4 regions of the Embleya sp. L77 genome follow, and region 2 is predicted to be linked to each of the others. Evidence: riboswitches for the same ligand, from Rfam matches in the RefSeq annotation. Region 2 holds a riboswitch; each other region holds the start of a gene.

Region 1 (4,259 bases), on a different replicon from region 2:
CGTCCACGCGCTCACCGCTGCGTCGTCACGCGCGGCGGCGCCGGTCCCGCGGTGGTTCGGGTCGGCGCAAGGTCCGGGTCAACACGCGCCCAGGTCCTGCCACACGCCCCATTGACCGGTCGTACCCGGCTCCTCGCCCTGGGTCCACCACTTCGCCTTCCACGAATGACCCTTGTGCGACACGGAGTTGTTCGCGACGTAGATCGCGGCGCGGTCCCACGCCGTCGTGCTGCACGTGCTCGGCGGGACGGTGGTCGGCGGGGTCGTCGTCGGCGGGGTCGTGGTGGGCGGCGTGGCGCCCGCGAACCGCACGGAGAACTTGGTGAAGTCGTAGGCGCCCTGCGGCACGCTGCTGCACACGCCCGAGGTCTTGCCGTTGTTGTCCGGAGGCGTGCACTGCCGGTCCCGGTTGACCGACCAGTTCGTGAAGCGCGCCATGTGGTGGCTGACCGCGTAGTCGTACACGGTCTGGAAATCGGCCTGGTGGAAGTACTCGCCGGTGTCGCTGCGTCCGTTCATCTGCGAAACGCCCTCGTGGGCATAGGCGGTGGCGGTGTCCCAGCCGAACGTGTCGCGCAGGATGGTGTTGAAGTTGGTCAGCGCCGAGGTCTGCGCGGCGGCGCCGTTGAACCCGCCGTCGAACGGCATGATCGAGAAGTTGTCCGGGACGAAGCCCTGCGCCTTGGCCTCGTTCAACATCTGCTTGCCGAACCAGCCGGTGCCGTCGGCGGTGGCGGCCGTGGTCACCGAGAGGTAGATGCCCGGGTTGCGCTGCTGGATGATCTTTGCGGCGCCGATCTCGTTGTGGATGGCCGCGGCGTTCTCGTACTCGGGCTCCTCCAGGTCGAAGTCCAGCGCCTTGAGCGAGTACTTGTCGATCACCTGCTGGTACGCGGCTGCGGTCGCCTCGGGGGTGCCGCAGGTCTGGCCGAGCTTGGTGCCGCCGTAGCCGCCGGCGGACGCCGAGACGTCACCGCCCTTGGCTCGAATCGCGGCGATCACACCGGCCACCGCGGTATCCGTCGAGGTCGGCTTGGTGCCGTCCCAAGTCGGCGTACAACCTCCGCCGTTGGGAGCCAGGATGAAGGCGAGCTGGAACGCCTTCAGGCCGGTGGCGTCCATCACCGCGCCGGCGTCCGGCGGGTCGTTGTCGAGCGGCATCAGGTATGGGGCGGCGGCGTACCAGTTGCTGCCGATGCCGGTGGCCGCCGGGGACGCGGCGGGACCGGCGGCGGTGGCACCACCGGTGAATGCGAACAGCGAGATCAATCCGGCCGACGCGGCGGCGGCGGCCAGGACGGGGACGTAGCGACGTGCCACGGGGGACTCCCTCGATGGACTTGGTATAGACCAATGGCCAAAGGGTGGCCTTCCGCTTCCGGCCCGTCAATACATTGGACTGGACCAATTTTCCCGATGTTCCGCGTCGGTGTCGGCCGCCCGGCCGGTCCGGCGCCCGATGTTCGTCCGGGCGTTGCCCGGGTGGGGCGGCCTTTTCGTCGGGTCGTCTTCGCGGCCGGGCAGGCTTCGGGGATGAGCCCTCGTCAGGAGTCCAACCCCTGCCGGGCCTTGCGGTTCGGTGTGAATTCGTACAGGTCCAACACCCCCGGGGCGTCCGCGATCCCCGGGCCGCCCGCCGCCGCCCACGCCGCTATCTCACCGGTCGTGTCCGGGTCGTTGACCGTCCCGAACCAGGTCGGCCGGCCGCCCGCCGCACGGCCCGTCGGCGAGGGTTGCACCACGATCACGTTGCCGCGTTCGCACGGGCCCAGACAGTCGCTGAGCCGGACCGCGACCCGAGTGCCGGTCAGGGCCGCGCCCAGCGCGGCCGGTTGGCCCGCGTGATCCGTACCCGCGATCTTGGCGGTGCCGCAACAGCAGCCCCGGCACACGGTGATCGTGCAGGCGGCCGAACCGGCGGGCGGCGCGGGCTGCTTCGACTGCTTCGACTGCGCCGCGCGATCACGACGAGCGGCACGTTGCGAGCGGTCCGAGCGGGTCATGGGAACTCTCCTTCGCGAGTTCGATCCGGGTCCCGACCGAGACGACGCGGCGGAGCCGGCCACGAACACGCGACCCACCCTCCCACCGGGCTCCGGTCGGGCCGCGCACGGTCGGGCCGCGCACGGGCGAAGGCAGGTCTTCGGACTCGTGGGCACGTCGGCCCGTCCGGGCACCGACACCTACCGGCCGTCGCTTCCCGGACGCCGTGCTCGGCGTCCAGTGCGTGTTGACGGCTCTCGTTCCCACTCACCGCTGCGGGGCAGTTCCGGACTCGCACCGGATTCCCTCTTGCGACACGCACCCCGGTCGGGGGCGTGAACCATTCGCGCAGGTCAGCTTAGGCGCCGGCGGTCCGGTCAGGGTGATGTGAGCCAGGTCACCGGGAACTTCGGCCGACTTGGTCTGGACCTTTCGTGGTCCGACGCGGTTATATTCAACCGTCTTTACTAAACCGAGCATGCAATAAGTCCGCGCCGCGCAGGCGTCGGCCAGCCGAGGGGGCGTCCGTGAGCAGCATGGCGACATTGCCGGACGAAGCGGTCTTCGGCGAGCCCAAGTACTGGCAACTGCGCACCTCGCTGCTGAAGGCGATCGAGGAGGACTTCAGCTCCGGCGACATCCTCCCCAACGAGCGCGACCTCGCCGCCCGCTTCGGCGTCGCCCGGGCCACCCTGCGGCACGCGCTGGAGCAGCTCGAACTCGAAGGCCGCCTGGTCCGCAAGCGCGGCGCCGGCACCACCGTCGCCGGACCGCGCGTGGACGTCTCGCTCAGCGCCGACGGCGAGGGCTGGCCGGGCGTGGACCTGCGCGACCGCGAGGTGATCGACTGCGCCACCGTGCCGGTGACCGACGACTTCGCGGACACCCTCAAGGGCCGCCCGTCCGCCCTGGTACACCGGCTGCGCCGCCGCCAGTTCTCCATGCGCCAGGTGGTCGGCCTGGAATGCCTGTACGTCTCCCGCGCCGTCGTGCCCTCGTTGTCCACCCGCGTCCCCGGCTTCGAGCGGGCCTCGCTGATGCTGCGTCAACTGCGCGGGCACCGCCTGGAGAGCCGGCACCGCGCGGTCGAGCTGGGCGTGGCCGAGGCCGAGGAGGCGCGCTACCTGGAGCGTCCGCCCGGTACCGCCGTGCTGATCGTGACCACGACGTACACCGCGCTCGGCCGGACCGCCGCGGTCACCGTGGCGACCTACCGCGCGGACACCTGCCGGCTGGCGTTCGCCGAGACGGGGCCGACCGCGTTGCGGCCCGCGTCCTGATTCGACGCGAAACCTGGGTACCATCCGCGCCTGAGCAGCGACGTGTACGACGGGCGCGGCGGCCCGGACGGACGTACCGCGCGCCGGCGCGATGAGAGGACAAGAGCTGTGGCACAGGCGACCGGCGGAGACTCCTCCGTGGTCCGGCGGATCAACTCCGCGGCAACCCTGCGCACGTTGCGCGCCGGCGAGGTGTTGACCGTGACCGCGTTGATGGAGGCCACCGGTCTGTCCCGCCCCACCGTCGAGCAAGTCGTCGACGGCCTGCTCGCCGAGGGTCTGGTCGTGGAGACCACCACCGCCGAGAGCGAGGACGGCAGTCGACCGCGTGGTCGTCCGGCCCGACGCTTCCGCTTCCACGCCGAGGCCGGTCACCTGCTCGGCATCGACGTCGGCGTGCACCACATCCGGGTCGTGCTCGCCGACCTCGCCGGCACGATCGTCGGCCGGGCCGCACGCACCGTGGAGGAGGATTGCGAGGCCGAGGACCGGCTCGAACGTGTGCGCGGCCTGGTCAGCGAGACCCTGCGCCGGGCCCAGGTCTCCCGGGGTTCGCTGTGGGGTGTGGGCGTGGGCACGCCCGGGATCGTGGACACCGAGGGCGTGGTCACGCTGTCCTCGGCGATGCCGGGCTGGACCGGCCTGGACCTCGGCGGCCGACTCGGCCGCTCGTTCAGCTGTCCGGTCCAGGTCGAGAACGACGCCAACCTGGCCGCGATCGGCGAACGCTGGAAGGGCGTCGCGGTCGGTTCCGACGACATCGTCTACGTGATGGCCGGCCTCAGCCCGGGCGCCGGCTCGTTCATCAACGGCCGCCTGCATCGCGGCTTCGGCGGCGCCGCCGGCGAGATCGGCGCACTGCACCTGCTGGGCCGCCAGGTCACCCCGGAGAACCTGCTGTCCACCACCGGCACGCCGTTGCCGCCACTGGACGAGGCGGCCGTCGGCGAGGTCTTCCGGCACGCGGCCGAGGGCGACCGGACCGCGACCGAGGCG
Region 2 (4,259 bases):
CGGGGTCGCAGGTGGCCGGGGTGATCGAGTCGCCCACGGCGCGGCCGACTTCCCATGCCTGGTAGCGGCTGGGGCGGCCGTCGGGGGTCGCGGCGTAGTGGGCGTGCAGCGATGCGAGGTCGGTCATCGGTGCCTCGGATTCCTGGCAGGCGTCCGGTCGCCGCACGGCGGCCGGATGGGCGGGCGGGATCGGGCCGGCGGCGCGGCAGGGTGGGCAACCGCGGTGATTCGCTTCCGCCCCACACCTGCTCCCGTCCCGCGGATCACATCGTGGGCGGCCACACCCGACGACGACGCACCGATGCCCGGTGTCGCGTGTGCATCCGTGCCCGACCACTCGGCCCGCGACGCACGCCGCGGACGGAGTGCGGAGGCACGAGCGGGGCGCGTCCTCGTGGGAACGTACGCCCTCGGACCTCACGGCGAGCCGGTCGGCGGTCCGCCGCGCGCTCCTGTGTTCGACGTCCCCATGCAGCCGATTGGAGCGTAGGAGACCCCTCGACCACATGCAACGCACGTGCAGCAACTTGCCGATGTCAAACGCTGATCCGAGCCCGGTTCCGTCGGTGGCCAAGGCACCGTTCGTGCGCCCATCCGTTTCCGTCTCGGGGGTGTCCCCTCCCGGTCGCGCGCACACGAAGGGACCTTCGCCGAAACCGACCGGGCCGAACGGCTCTGCCCGACGTTGCGAACGAGGAGCAGAGTCGGGCGTGCGGGCCGGCGCAGCGGGCAGGCTCTCGTAGCCACGGGGTCGAACCCGATCGACGTCGCTCCGTGCGCACCCATGATCGGCCCGGCCGCCGTACCCATCGCCCGGGGAAGCGGCCGGGCTCAGGCCCGCGTCCGCGCTGCGCCGGGTTGCCCCGGGCTGCGTCCGGTCGCGCAGCGCCCCGTCGTTCCTGGCTCGCCCGGGGCGAACTCGCCGTCGCCTCCGTGCGTTCGCAAGGTTCCCGTCCCACGAGGTCGGCCCGGTCCCGGCGGCAACCGGCCGTTGGGCCCGCGGGACCGGGCCGGTCGGCCCTGGTGTGGGCGTCGGGCGCGCGGAAGGCTGAGGTCAGGGTCCGGGAGAGCGGACGCGCGGTCGAGCGCGCGGGGCGTCGGGCCCGGCGCGACATGCGGGAATCGACCGGCACGAGCCGTTCGACCCCGTGTCGGCGCCCGCGCGGGATTCGAGGGTTGAGACATGAGCGAACACGCCGTGATGAAACGCCCCCTCGGGCGCCAGGAGGCGTTGGCCCTGATGGCGGGCGCGGGGTTGGGCCGCGTCGTGGTGAGCGAGGGCGCCCTTCCGGCCGTGCACCTGGTGGCGTTCGCCCTCGACCGGGAGTGCGTGGTGTTTCGGGCTCCGACCGACTCGCCCCTCGCGAAGGCCGCACTCGACGCCGTGGTCGCGTTCCAGGCCGACCGCATCGACCGCACCGCACAAACCGGCTGGACGAGTACGGTGACGGGCCACGCCTCCCGGGTCCGCGATGCCTCCGCCGTGGCGCACCTGGATCGCCTGCTCCCCGAAATCGACGGCGACGACGCGGAAACGGTGTGGATTCGGGTCACCACGGAATTCGTCACCGGACTCGTCGCCGAACGCCGGCACAACGCCGGGACGCCCGCAGGACCCAACCTTCCCGACGCCCGGAAGCCACCGCCCGTCCCCTGAGGCACCCGGCCGGCCGCGGTCACCGGGACCGGGCCGGCTGGACTTACTAGGACGTCCGACTATATCGTCTTCAACAACAAGGTCCGCGGTGCAGGGAAGTCGGTGCGAATCCGACATGGTCCCGCCACTGTGACCGGGGAGTGCGCTGCCGCAGCACCAAGCCACTGGCGAAGGCCGGGAAGGCGGGCATCGTGCGTAGATCCGGAAGTCAGGATACCGGCCGCGGGTATATCCGTGTTGTCCACGAGGATGGAGCAAACACGCATGACACCGGCCTGCGCACCCGCCCCGGATGATCCTGCGAACGTCGAACTCCCCAGGTTCTCCTGACCACTTCGACGTCGACCCGCCCGGGCAACCACGCGCACCCGCGCCGACGTTGCGTGGTCGGGCCATGCCCCGCCTCCGGATCGCACCTGACGAGAGACAGGTCGTTCATGATCCGCGAGCTTTCCCACTTCATCGGCGGCAAGCACGTCCTCGGCGCATCCGGCGCGTTCGGCGACGTGTACGACCCCAACACCGGGCGGGTACAGGCACGCGTTCCGCTCGCGGATCGCGCCGACACCCTGGCCGCGATCGACGACGCCGAGCGGGCCCAGCCCGCCTGGGCCGACTGGAACCCGCAGCGGCGCGCCCGGGTCCTGGCCCGCTTCCTGCAACTGATCGAACCCGAACGCGAGTCGCTGGCCCGACTGTTGTCGGCCGAGCACGGCAAGACCATCGCCGACGCCCACGGCGACCTGCAACGCGGCCTGGAGGTCGTGGAGTTCGCCATCGGTATTCCGCACCTGCTCAAGGGCGAGTTCACCGACAACGCGGGCACCGGCATCGACGTGCACTCGCTGCGCCAGCCGCTCGGCGTGGTCGCCGGCATCACCCCGTTCAACTTCCCCGCGATGATCCCGCTGTGGAAGATCGCCCCGGCCATCGCATGCGGCAACGCGTTCGTGCTCAAGCCCTCGGAGCGCGACCCCTCGGTGCCGCTGCGCCTGGCCGAACTCTTCCTCGAGGCCGGACTGCCGCCCGGCGTGCTGAACGTGGTCCACGGCGGCAAGGAGAGCGTGGACACGCTCCTGGAGGACCCGCGCGTGCAGGCCCTGGGCTTCGTCGGCTCGACCGCGATCGCCGAGTACGTGTACACCTCGGCCACCGCGAACGGCAAGCGCGCCCAGTGCTTCGGCGGCGCCAAGAACCACCTGATCGTGATGCCGGACGCGGACCTCGACCAGGTCGTCGAGGCGCTGATCGGCGCCGGATACGGCTCCGCCGGCGAGCGCTGCATGGCCATCTCGGTGGCGGTTCCCGTCGGCGCCGAGACCGCCGACGCGCTGGTGGACAAGCTCGTCGCGCGCATCGCCACCCTGCGGGTGGGCCCCTCCCACGACCCGGACGCCGACTTCGGCCCGCTGGTCGGCCGGGACGCACTCGAACGGGTGCACGGCTACCTGGACATCGGCGTCGCCGAAGGCGCCGAGCTGCTCGTCGACGGCCGCGACGTGCACGTCCCCGGCCACGAGGACGGCTACTTCGTCGGCGCGTCGCTGTTCGACCACGTGACGCCCTCGATGCGGGTGTATCGGGAGGAGATCTTCGGCCCGGTGTTGTCCGTGGTCCGCGCGGCCTCCTACGAGGACGCGCTGCGCCTGGCCAGCGAGCACGAGTACGGCAACGGCGTGGCGATCTTCACCCGGGACGGCGACACCGCCCGCGACTTCGGCCGCCGGGTGAACACCGGCATGGTCGGCGTCAACGTGCCCATCCCGGTGCCGGTGGCCTACCACACCTTCGGCGGCTGGAAGCGATCCGGATTCGGCGACCTGAACCAGCACGGTCCCGACTCGATCCGCTTCTACACCCGGACCAAGACCATCACGTCGCGCTGGCCGTCCACCGCGCGCGAGAGCGCGAACTTCGACATCCCCACGATGGACTGACCCGATGACCGCACTCACCGACGACCAGCTCGCGATCGTCGAGACCACCCGGGACTTCGCCCGCGAACACCTCTCCCCGCACGCGATCGAATGGGACCGCACCGGCCACTTCCCCGTCGACGTCCTGCGCAAGGGCGCCGATCTCGGCCTCGGCGGCATCACCGTCGGCGAGGATCGGGGCGGTTCGGGGCTGAATCGACTCGACTCCGCACTGATCTACGAGGCGCTGGCCGGTGGTTGCCCGACCATCGCCGCCTACTACTCCATCCACAACATGGTCGCCTCGATGATCGACCGGCACGGCACGCCGGCGCAGCGCGCACGCTGGCTCCCGGGTCTGTGCTCGATGCACGATCTGGCCAGCTACTGCCTGACCGAGCCGGGAGCCGGCTCGGACGCCGCCGCGCTGACCACCCGCGCGACCCGCGACGGCGACGACTATCTCCTACACGGCGTCAAGCAGTTCATCTCCGGCGCCGGATCCTCCGCGGTGTACGTGGTGATGGCGCGCACCGGAGCGGACGGCGCCGACGGGATCTCCGCGTTCGTCGTGGAGGACGACAGCGCCGGGCTGTCCTTCGGGCCGAACGAGCGCAAGATGGGCTGGCACGCGCAGCCCACCCGCCAGGTGGTCCTGGACGGCGTGCGGGTGCCCGCGACGCACC
Region 3 (4,259 bases), on a different replicon from region 2:
GGCGAGTTGCGGATCCGGTGAGGTGAGCACGAGCAGGCTGGTCAGCGAGGACAACACGGCGCTGACCGCGACCCCGGCCAGGACCAGCCGTACCGCGGTGACCCGGCCGCCGGAGCGGGCCACCGAGAACACCACGAGCAGGGTGAGCAGGCCGCCGGCGAACGCGGCCGCGTTGAGGGTGAGCGCGCCGAGCGACAGGCCGCCGACCGACGCCACGCCCCAGCGCATCACCAGGACCGCGCCGCCGGCCGCGCCGGCGGAGACGCCGAGCACGTCCGGCCCGGCCAGCGGGTTGCGCACGATCGCCTGGATCACCATGCCCACCACGGCCAGCGTCGCGCCGACGACCGCCGCGAGCAACACCCTGGGCAGTCGGGTGTCGGCGATGATCAGGTCGTGGGCACGGCTCCAGGACGGTTGCACCCACGCGTCGCCGCCGATCCGGTGCGCGAGGATGCGCCACGTCTCCGACCACGGCACGGGCACCGATCCCACCAGCAGCCCGGCCGTCGCCGCCGCGAACAGCGCCACGAGCAGGGCGCCGACCACCAGCGGGAGCCGTACCCGGCCGCCCGGCACGTGGACCGGGCGGCGCGGGTCCGGCACCGCCGGCGGGCCGCCGCCGCGCAGGATGGCGACCCGTACCGTCGTCGGGTCCTGATCGATCGTCATGACCGGTCGGGGTGCAGCTGCTTCGCGAGTTCCTCGACCGCGTCCACGGAGCGCGGTCCGGGCTGGGCGACGGACAGCGAGATCACCGGAAAGGCGTTCGCGCGCAGTGCGGGTACGTCGGCGAGTACGGGAACGGCCCTGAGCGTGGTGATCTTGGCGTCCACCGACGGCGTCACGTAGTCGTAGATCAGCACCACGTCCGGCTTGCGTTCGGCGACCTGCTCCCAGGAGACCTTGGTCCAGCGCTCGTTCAGATCGGCGAACACGTTGGTGCCGCCGGCGCGGGTGATGATCTCGTCGAGCATCGAGTTGCCGCCCGTGGTCTGCGCGGCGTCGGCGCCCGAGTTGTACACGAACACCTTGACCGGCGTCGTGCCCGCGAGCCGCGCGGTGACCGCGTCGAGCCGTCGGCGCAGTTCGGCGACCGAGCGTTCGGCACGCTCGGGGACGCCGAAGATGCCGCCGATGGAGCGGAGTTCGTCGTAGAGCCGGTCGAAGGTGACCGGCGCCTTGGCGCAGCCCTCGGGGTTGAGGTGGGTCCTGACGTTCACTTCGCCGAGCCGGGCGCGGGTGTGGCCGGACGACTCCGAGAAGCCGTCGGGGTAGCCCGAGTAGACGAAGTCGGGTGTGGCTTCGAGCAGTTTCTCCAGTGAGGGCTGCGCGTCGGCGAGCACCGGGATGCGCGCGTACGCGTCCTTGTACCTGTCGCCGATGGTGCGGCCCTTGAGGTACGCGGTGCCCACCATCCGGTCGGCCAGGCCCAGTTCGAGCATCAGCTCGGTGGCGTTGGAGGTCAGCGTGGCGGCGCGTTGCGGCGGCCGGTCGTAGGTCGTGGTGACGCCGCAGTTGTCCGCGTCGGTGTACGGCTTGTAGGCGACGGGCGCGGGCGTGCTCGGCTTCTTGTCCTGCACCGCACCGCCGCATGCGGTCGCGAACAGCGCGAGTGCGGCGACTGCGGCGGCCCACGGGCGGGTGCGGGCCATCGGCGTCGGCATCCGCCCACGTATCGGTGTCCGTATCCGCCCAGGTGTCCGCCCCGGTTTCGGTGTCGGTATCCGCCCCGGTTTCGGGGTCCGTGTCAACATTCGTGTCGGCATCGTCGAAGCTCTCCCTTGCGAGTCCTCGTCGGGGAACTCGGGAGGGAGCGCGGCGCCGGACACCGTGCGGCGCCGTCGTCCGACGGACCCGCCCGCGAGGTCCCGGAAGTCCGCGTGCGCGAGGCGAACGCGGGCGACGGCAGGTCTTCGGACTCGTGGGCGGGTTCCGATCGCCACGGGTGTGGCCGGATTTCCTACCGGTCGCCGCTTCCCGGATCCCGTATCACCGGGCCCAGTGCGTGATGGCGACTTTCGTTCCCACTTACCGCTGCGGGGCAGTTCCGGATTCGCACCGGATTCCCTCTTGCGACACCCGGAATCGGTCGAAGCCGGGTGAACCGTTCGCAAGGGCAGCCTAACCATGGTCGATTCGGCGGCCGAGCGAGGGGGCTGCGCGGGTCGCCGCAAGCACGGGTCAGCCGGGCGCGGATCGGCCCGACGCGGGTCGGCGGTCGAGGCGGTTCGGGTCGGGCCGATCCGCGCGAGGTCGGCCCGGGTGAGGTCGGCCGACCGAGTCGCCCGGAGCCCGCGGCGCCGCCCGTTGCTTCGGCCGCTACTCGGCGACCAGGATCTCCAGCCCCACGTCGCGCAGCGCGTCGAGCGTGTCCGGGTCGGCCGGTCCGCTGGTGATCAGCAGGTCGATGTCCGCCAGCGGGCACACCTCGGCGAGTTCGACCCGGCCCAGTTTCGACCCGTCGGCGACCACGACCCGACGCCCGGCCGCCCGCAACATCGCCCGCTTGGCCTCGGCCTCGGGCAGGTTCACGTTGGTGATGCCGCCCGTGGGGTGCACGCCGTTGCAGCCGAGGAAGACCGTGTCGGCGTGGATGCGCTCCAGGATGTGGTCGCCGAGCGGATTGATCAGGGAGTGCTGCAACGGCCGCAGGGTGCCGCCGGTGACCACGACCGAGAACCGGGGGATGGCCCGCTCCAGCTCCAGGGCGATGGTCAGCCCGTTGGTGAACACCACGAGGTCGCGCAGGTCGTCGCGGTCCACCAGGGCCCGGGCCACGAACGTGGTGGTCGTACCCACGTCCAGGACCACGCTCTCGGCCGGCGACACCAGCGCCGCGGCGGCCTGCCCGATCAGCGTCTTCGCGGGTGATGCCGAGGTCAGCGCCTCCTCGAAGGACGGCTCGACCCGGGGATCGCGGCCGGTGAACATGGCGCCGCCGCGGACCCGGCGCAGCCGGCCCTGGCGCTCCAACACCTCCAGGTCGGCCCGGACCGTCACGCGCGAGATGCCGAACGCCTCGGCCAGGTCGGTGACCTTGGCGAAGCCTCGATCCGCGATCGTCGCGGCCATCCGGGCGCGGCGGCCTTCGGCGGGCAGACCGTCGGTGTCGTCGTCAGGCATGGGCGCCATCTTGCGGACACCTTCCGAAACTTGTCAAACCGCAGGTGGGGCCGGGCGGATGGCGGCGGGATCGCGACAACGGCAAGCATCCTGGCTGTCATGACTTTCTCATTGACAAGTTTTGGAAAGCTTTGCAAGATTGAATACATGAAGAAGACGCAGGCCGTCATGGCCGACGGTCGCGAGATCGTCTACTACGACACGCGGGACGACGCGGTCCGCACCGCCGTCGACACGCGTGATCTCGCCCCCGTGGTCAGCGGCTCCGAGATGCGCTACGACCGACTGCTCGACGAGTGGGTCGTGGTCGCCTCGCACCGGCAGACCAGGACCCACCTGCCCGCCGCCGACGCGTGCCCGCTGTGCCCGTCCACGCCCGAGCGGGCCACCGAGGTCGCCGAAGCCGACTACGAGGTCGTCGTCTTCGAGAACCGCTTCCCGTCGATGTCCGGGTCCTCGACCTCCGGCCAGGCAGCCCAGGCAGCCCAGGCAGGCCAGGACCCCTCGAATCCCGTCGCCGGCGGTGCCGCGGCCGGGCGGCCCGAGCCCGGCTGGGACCACGACCCGTTCCCGAGCCGGCCGTCCGGCGGACGGTGCGAGGTGATGTGCTTCACCCCCGAGCACGACGCGTCCTTCAAGGACCTCACCCCCGAGCGGGCGCGCCTGGTACTGGACGCGTGGACCGACCGCACCGCCGAATTGTCCGCGTTGCCCGGCGTCGAGCAGGTGTACTGCTTCGAGAACCGCGGCCGGGAGATCGGCGTCACGCTGCCGCACTCGCACGGGCAGATCTACGCCTACCCGTTCGTCACCCCGCGCACGGCCACGATGATCGCGAGCACGGCCGCGCACCGGCACCGCACCGGTCGCAACCTGTTCGAGGACGTGCTCGCCGCGGAGCGGGCCGACGGATCGCGGATCGTGGCCGAGGGCGAGCACTGGACCGCGTTCGTGCCCGCCGCCGCGCGCTGGCCGTACGAGGTGCACCTGTACCCGAACCGCCGCGTGCCGGACCTGCTCGCGCTGGAGGAGGCCGCGCGCGCCGAGTTCGGCCCGATGTACCTGGATCTGCTCGGCCGCTTCGACCGCCTCTTCGACGGCGAGCCCGCGCCGTACATCGCCGCATGGCAGCA
Region 4 (4,259 bases), on a different replicon from region 2:
GTCCTCGGCGAGTTCGTCGTCGAACAGGTCGGGCTCCTCGGCCCGCACCGTCTCCACCACGGCGAACGCGAAGTCCATGTGCGCCGACTCGTCGCGGAAGACCCAGTTGGTCCCCGAGGCGAGCCCGTTGAGCAGGCCGCGCGAGCGCAGGAAGTACACGTACGCGAAGGCGCCGTAGAAGAACAGGCCCTCGATACACGCCGCGAAGCAGATCAGGTTGAGCAGGAACTGCCGCCGGTCCTCCCGCGATTCGAGCCGGTCCAGGCCCATCGCCGAGTCGATCCAGCGGAAGCAGAACTCCGCCTTGCGCCGGATCGACGGGATGTGCTCGACCGCGGCGAACGCCTGCTCGCGCTCCTCGTGGTCGGGCATGTAGGTGTCGAGCAGGGTCAGGTAGAACTGCACATGGACGGCCTCTTCGAAGAGTTGCCGCGACAGATACAACCGGCCCTCGGGTGAGTTGATGTGCCGGTACAGGTTCAGTACCAGGTTGTTCGCCACGATCGTGTCACCGGTCGCGAAGAACGCGACCAGGCGCTGCACGAGGTGCCGCTCCGCCGGGCTGAGCTTGTCCAGGTCGGCCAGGTCGCTGTGCAGGTCGACCTCTTCGACCGTCCACGTATTGCGGATCGCCGCGCGGTACTTCTCGTAGAAGTCCGGATACCGCATCGGGCGCAGCGTGAGGTTCATTCCGGGATCGAGCAGGCTCACGTGCACGCCTCACAGGCTTCGGGGTTCTCCAGCGAGCAGGCGATGACCTCCAGGTCGGAGATCTCCTCGACCGGCGCGGCCGAGGCCTGCGCCGGCACCGTCGCCTGCTGGATCCGCGTCGCGGGGCGCGAGCGCAGGTAGTACGTGGTCTTGAGACCGGTGGACCACGCGTAGCGGTACATCGAGGACAGCTTGCCGATGGTCGGGTCGGCCATGAACAGGTTCAGCGACTGCGACTGGTCGATGTACGGCGAGCGGGCCGCCGCCAGGTCGATCAGCGCGCGCTGCGGCAGCTCCCACGCGGTGCGGTACAACTCGCGCACGTCCTCGGGGAGTTCGGCGATGCCCTGGACCGAGCCCTCGGCGCGCTTGATCCGGTCGCGGACCTCGGGGGTCCACAGGCCGCGGGCCTTGAGCTCGCGCACCAGGTAGGCGTTGATCTGGAGGAACTCGCCGGACAACGTCTCGCGCTTGAACAGGTTCGACACCTGCGGCTCGATGCACTCGTAGGCGCCCGCGATCGAGGCGATGGTCGCGGTCGGTGCGATCGCCACGAGCAGCGAGTTGCGCAGGCCGTGTTCGGCGACCCGGTCGCGCAGCGCATCCCAACGCTTGGTTTGGGTCGGGTGGACGCCCTCCCACAGGTCCGGCTGGAGCCGACCGCGCGCGGCGTGCGTCTCGGCGTAGGCCGGGTGCGGGCCGTGCACCTCGGCGAGCGCCGAGGAGGTCTCCAACGCGGTGAGGTAGATCTCCTCGGAGATCAGCGTGGACAGCTCGCGTGCCTCGACCGAGTCGAACGGCATGCCGAGGGTGAAGAACACGTCCTGCAGGCCCATCAGACCCAGGCCCACCGGGCGCCAGCGCGGGTTGGACGCGGCGGCCTGGTCGGTCGGGTAGTAGTTGATGTCGATGACCCGGTCCAGGAAGACCACCGCGGTGCGGACCGTCGCGCGCAGCTTGTCCCAGTCCATGCCCTCGCCGGCGACCACGTGCGCGCCGAGGTTGACCGAGCCGAGGTTGCACACGGCCGTCTCGCCGTCGCTGGTGACCTCCAGGATCTCGGTGCACAGGTTGGACAGGTGCACCACGTTGCCCGGCTCCGCGGCCTGGTTGCAGGTGCGGTTGGCCGCGTCCTTGAAGGTCATCCAGCCGTTGCCGGTCTGCGCGAGCGTGCGCATCATCCGGGCGTACAGGTCGCGCGCGGGCATCTGCCGGACGAACCGGCCGTCCCGCTCGGCGGCTTCGTAGACCCGGTCGAACTCGGCGCCCCACAGATCGGGCAGTTCGGGCAGCTCGTTCGGGTCGAACAGCGACCAGACGCCGTCCTCCTCGACCCGGCGCATGAACAGGTCCGGCACCCAGTTGGCCAGGTTGAGGTTGTGCGCGCGGCGCGCGTCCTCACCGGTGTTCTCGCGCAGTTCGAGGAACTCCAGGATGTCCGGGTGCCACGTCTCCAGGTACACGCAGGCCGCGCCCTTGCGCCGGCCGCCCTGGTTGACCGCGGCCACCGACGAGTCGAGCGTCTTGAGCCACGGCACGATGCCGTTGGAGTGCCCGTTGGTGCCGCGGATCAGCGAGCCGCGCGAACGCACCCGCGACCACGCCACGCCGATGCCGCCGGCGAACTTCGACAGCCGGGCGATCCGCCCGTACATGTCGTAGATCGACTCCAGCTCGTCCTTGGGCGAGTCGAGCAGGTAGCACGAGGACATCTGGGTGTGCACCGTGCCGGAGTTGAACAGCGTCGGCGAGCTGGGCAGGTAGGCGAGCGAGGACATCAGCCGGTAGAAACCGATCGCCTCGCCGGGCTCCTGGGCCAGGCCGCACGCCACACGCAGCAGGAAGTGCTGCGGCGTCTCGACCACCTTGCGCGAGACCGGGTGGCGCAGCAGGTAGCGGTCGTACACGGTGCGCAGGCCGAAGTACTCGAAGCGACGGTCGCCTTCGACGTCCACGGCGGCGTCCAGCTCGGCGGCGTGCTTCGCGACGAACGCCGCGGTCTCCGCGCCGATGATGCCCTCCCGGCGACCGAGCGCGATGCCGGCGCTGAACGAGGTGACGCCGGCCGCCAGGGCCTCGTCCGCGATCCGGCCGGCGAGCAGCCGCGCGGCGAGCCGCGAATAGGCGGGCTCCTCGGCGATCAGCTCGGCGGCGGTACGCACCGCCAGGTCCGCGGCGGCGCCCTTGTCCGCGCCCTCGTTCAGGCCCGCGACGACCCGGCGGACGACCCGATCCGGATCGACCTCCGGCAGATCGCGCGCCTGGGTGCGCACCAGGGTTGCCAGTTGGTCCTCGGGGCTTTCGTCGATCCGCATCCGGGTCGCGCCCACGCTGTCCACAACGGTCACGTGCTCTCTCCTCGCGAGCTCGTACGTACAGGTGACCCCGCGCCCGAAGGCACGGGCAGCCGGCAGGTATTCGGACTCGCGGGCATGCCGGGGCACCACCGGGCACGGCGTGCTCGGCGGGCCGCGGAGTACCTAGTGGTCGTCGCTTCCCGAATGCCTCTCGGCGTTCGGCGCTCCATGACGACGTTCGTTCCCGCTCACCGCTGCGGGGCAGTTCCGGCTTCACACCGGATTCCCTCTCGCGTCGCCCTTCCACTGAAGGAACGGCGAACCAGCTGCGTCGCAGAGCATATATGTAGTGGCCGGGTGGTCGTTGCACCCCCAGGTGTTGTGTCGTGTCGCGGTTCTCGGCGTACCACGGATCACCGCCGGCGGGCACGCCCCCGGCGGTGCGGCCCCCGGGCGCCGGGTGCGCGGTGCCCGGCGGGCGGTGCGGGGCCGTATCCCCGCCGGATACCCGGCACGACGGTACTCGCGTGCACCGCGTCGAGCGGTCGCGCGACACGCCGGGCGGCGCGGTGTCGTGGGACCTGCCGAATCCGCGCGAGGGCGGCGGCCGGGGTGACCCGAGAACGGGTCGCCGCGCCGCGCTCGGCGGGCGGCGGAGGCGGTCGGGCGGTGCGTCGCGGGCGCGGGCGGTGCGCGGGCTCAGGGACGGCCGGTCCGAGGCCCCGAGTGCGGCGGGCGGGCGTGTCGGGCCGGGCGGTCGTGCGGTCGGTCCACCGGTCGCGGCACCTCCCGGCCCGAGTCGCGCCACTCCGCGACCAACGCCTCGTAGACGGGGGTCTCGATCGTCTCGGTGGGCCACGGCCCGAACGGGGCCCGCAGGATCTTCATGCCGATCCAACCGCGCGAGGGGGCGTGAAGTAACCACCAACCGGGTGATGCCACTCGGTCGATTGACGTATCGACTCGGATATAGGTAGTCGAAACGGACCCGACTCGCCCGGGAACGCGAGAACCCGGGCTCCAGGCATCGCGCATCGGGCATCGGTGGACGGCGCGCCGTCGCGCGGGGTCGCCGACCCGGGCCGGCTCACGCCGGCGGCGAGGAGCCCCGTCCCTCCGGGCCCGCCGGGGCTTCCGGGGCCGCGCGGCCCTCGGCGGCCCCGCCCGCGCCCGAGGAGTTCGGATCGCTCGCCGCGCGGAGTTCGGCGAACGCCTCGCCCAGCGCCGCCGCCGTCCAGTGCGCGTTCAGGC

Evidence for each region. Region 2 has a riboswitch for cobalamin ahead of ACZOOI_RS33730 (CoA-acylating methylmalonate-semialdehyde dehydrogenase). Riboswitches for the same ligand answer to the same signal wherever they lie in the genome.
Region 1: linked by a shared signal. The riboswitch ahead of ACZOOI_RS02755 ((2Fe-2S) ferredoxin domain-containing protein) and the one ahead of ACZOOI_RS33730 (CoA-acylating methylmalonate-semialdehyde dehydrogenase) in region 2 are both predicted to bind cobalamin.
Region 3: linked by a shared signal. The riboswitch ahead of ACZOOI_RS19720 (ABC transporter substrate-binding protein) and the one ahead of ACZOOI_RS33730 (CoA-acylating methylmalonate-semialdehyde dehydrogenase) in region 2 are both predicted to bind cobalamin.
Region 4: linked by a shared signal. The riboswitch ahead of ACZOOI_RS28095 (ribonucleoside-diphosphate reductase subunit alpha) and the one ahead of ACZOOI_RS33730 (CoA-acylating methylmalonate-semialdehyde dehydrogenase) in region 2 are both predicted to bind cobalamin.

Annotation. Positions count from the first base shown of each region.
Region 1 is NZ_CM145709.1:665,087-669,345, forward strand. It holds gene ACZOOI_RS02750 (carbohydrate-binding protein) at 79-1,320, opposite strand; gene ACZOOI_RS02755 ((2Fe-2S) ferredoxin domain-containing protein) at 1,545-2,003, opposite strand; cobalamin riboswitch at 2,118-2,344, opposite strand; gene ACZOOI_RS02760 (GntR family transcriptional regulator) at 2,520-3,263, shown strand; gene ACZOOI_RS02765 (ROK family protein) at 3,372-4,259, shown strand, end outside.
Region 2 is NZ_CM145710.1:841,164-845,422, forward strand. It holds gene ACZOOI_RS33720 (class I SAM-dependent methyltransferase) at 1-127, opposite strand, end outside; gene ACZOOI_RS33725 (pyridoxamine 5'-phosphate oxidase family protein) at 1,184-1,657, shown strand; cobalamin riboswitch at 1,727-1,896, shown strand; gene ACZOOI_RS33730 (CoA-acylating methylmalonate-semialdehyde dehydrogenase) at 2,095-3,594, shown strand; gene ACZOOI_RS33735 (acyl-CoA dehydrogenase family protein) at 3,599-4,259, shown strand, end outside.
Region 3 is NZ_CM145709.1:4,589,136-4,593,394, forward strand. It holds gene ACZOOI_RS19715 (FecCD family ABC transporter permease) at 1-672, opposite strand, end outside; gene ACZOOI_RS19720 (ABC transporter substrate-binding protein) at 669-1,655, opposite strand; cobalamin riboswitch at 1,891-2,128, opposite strand; gene ACZOOI_RS19725 (DeoR/GlpR family DNA-binding transcription regulator) at 2,323-3,126, opposite strand; gene galT (galactose-1-phosphate uridylyltransferase) at 3,274-4,259, shown strand, end outside.
Region 4 is NZ_CM145709.1:6,608,782-6,613,040, forward strand. It holds gene ACZOOI_RS28090 (ribonucleotide-diphosphate reductase subunit beta) at 1-690, opposite strand, end outside; gene ACZOOI_RS28095 (ribonucleoside-diphosphate reductase subunit alpha) at 708-3,026, opposite strand; cobalamin riboswitch at 3,104-3,350, opposite strand; gene ACZOOI_RS28100 (hypothetical protein) at 3,708-3,896, opposite strand; gene mug (G/U mismatch-specific DNA glycosylase) at 4,096-4,259, opposite strand, start outside.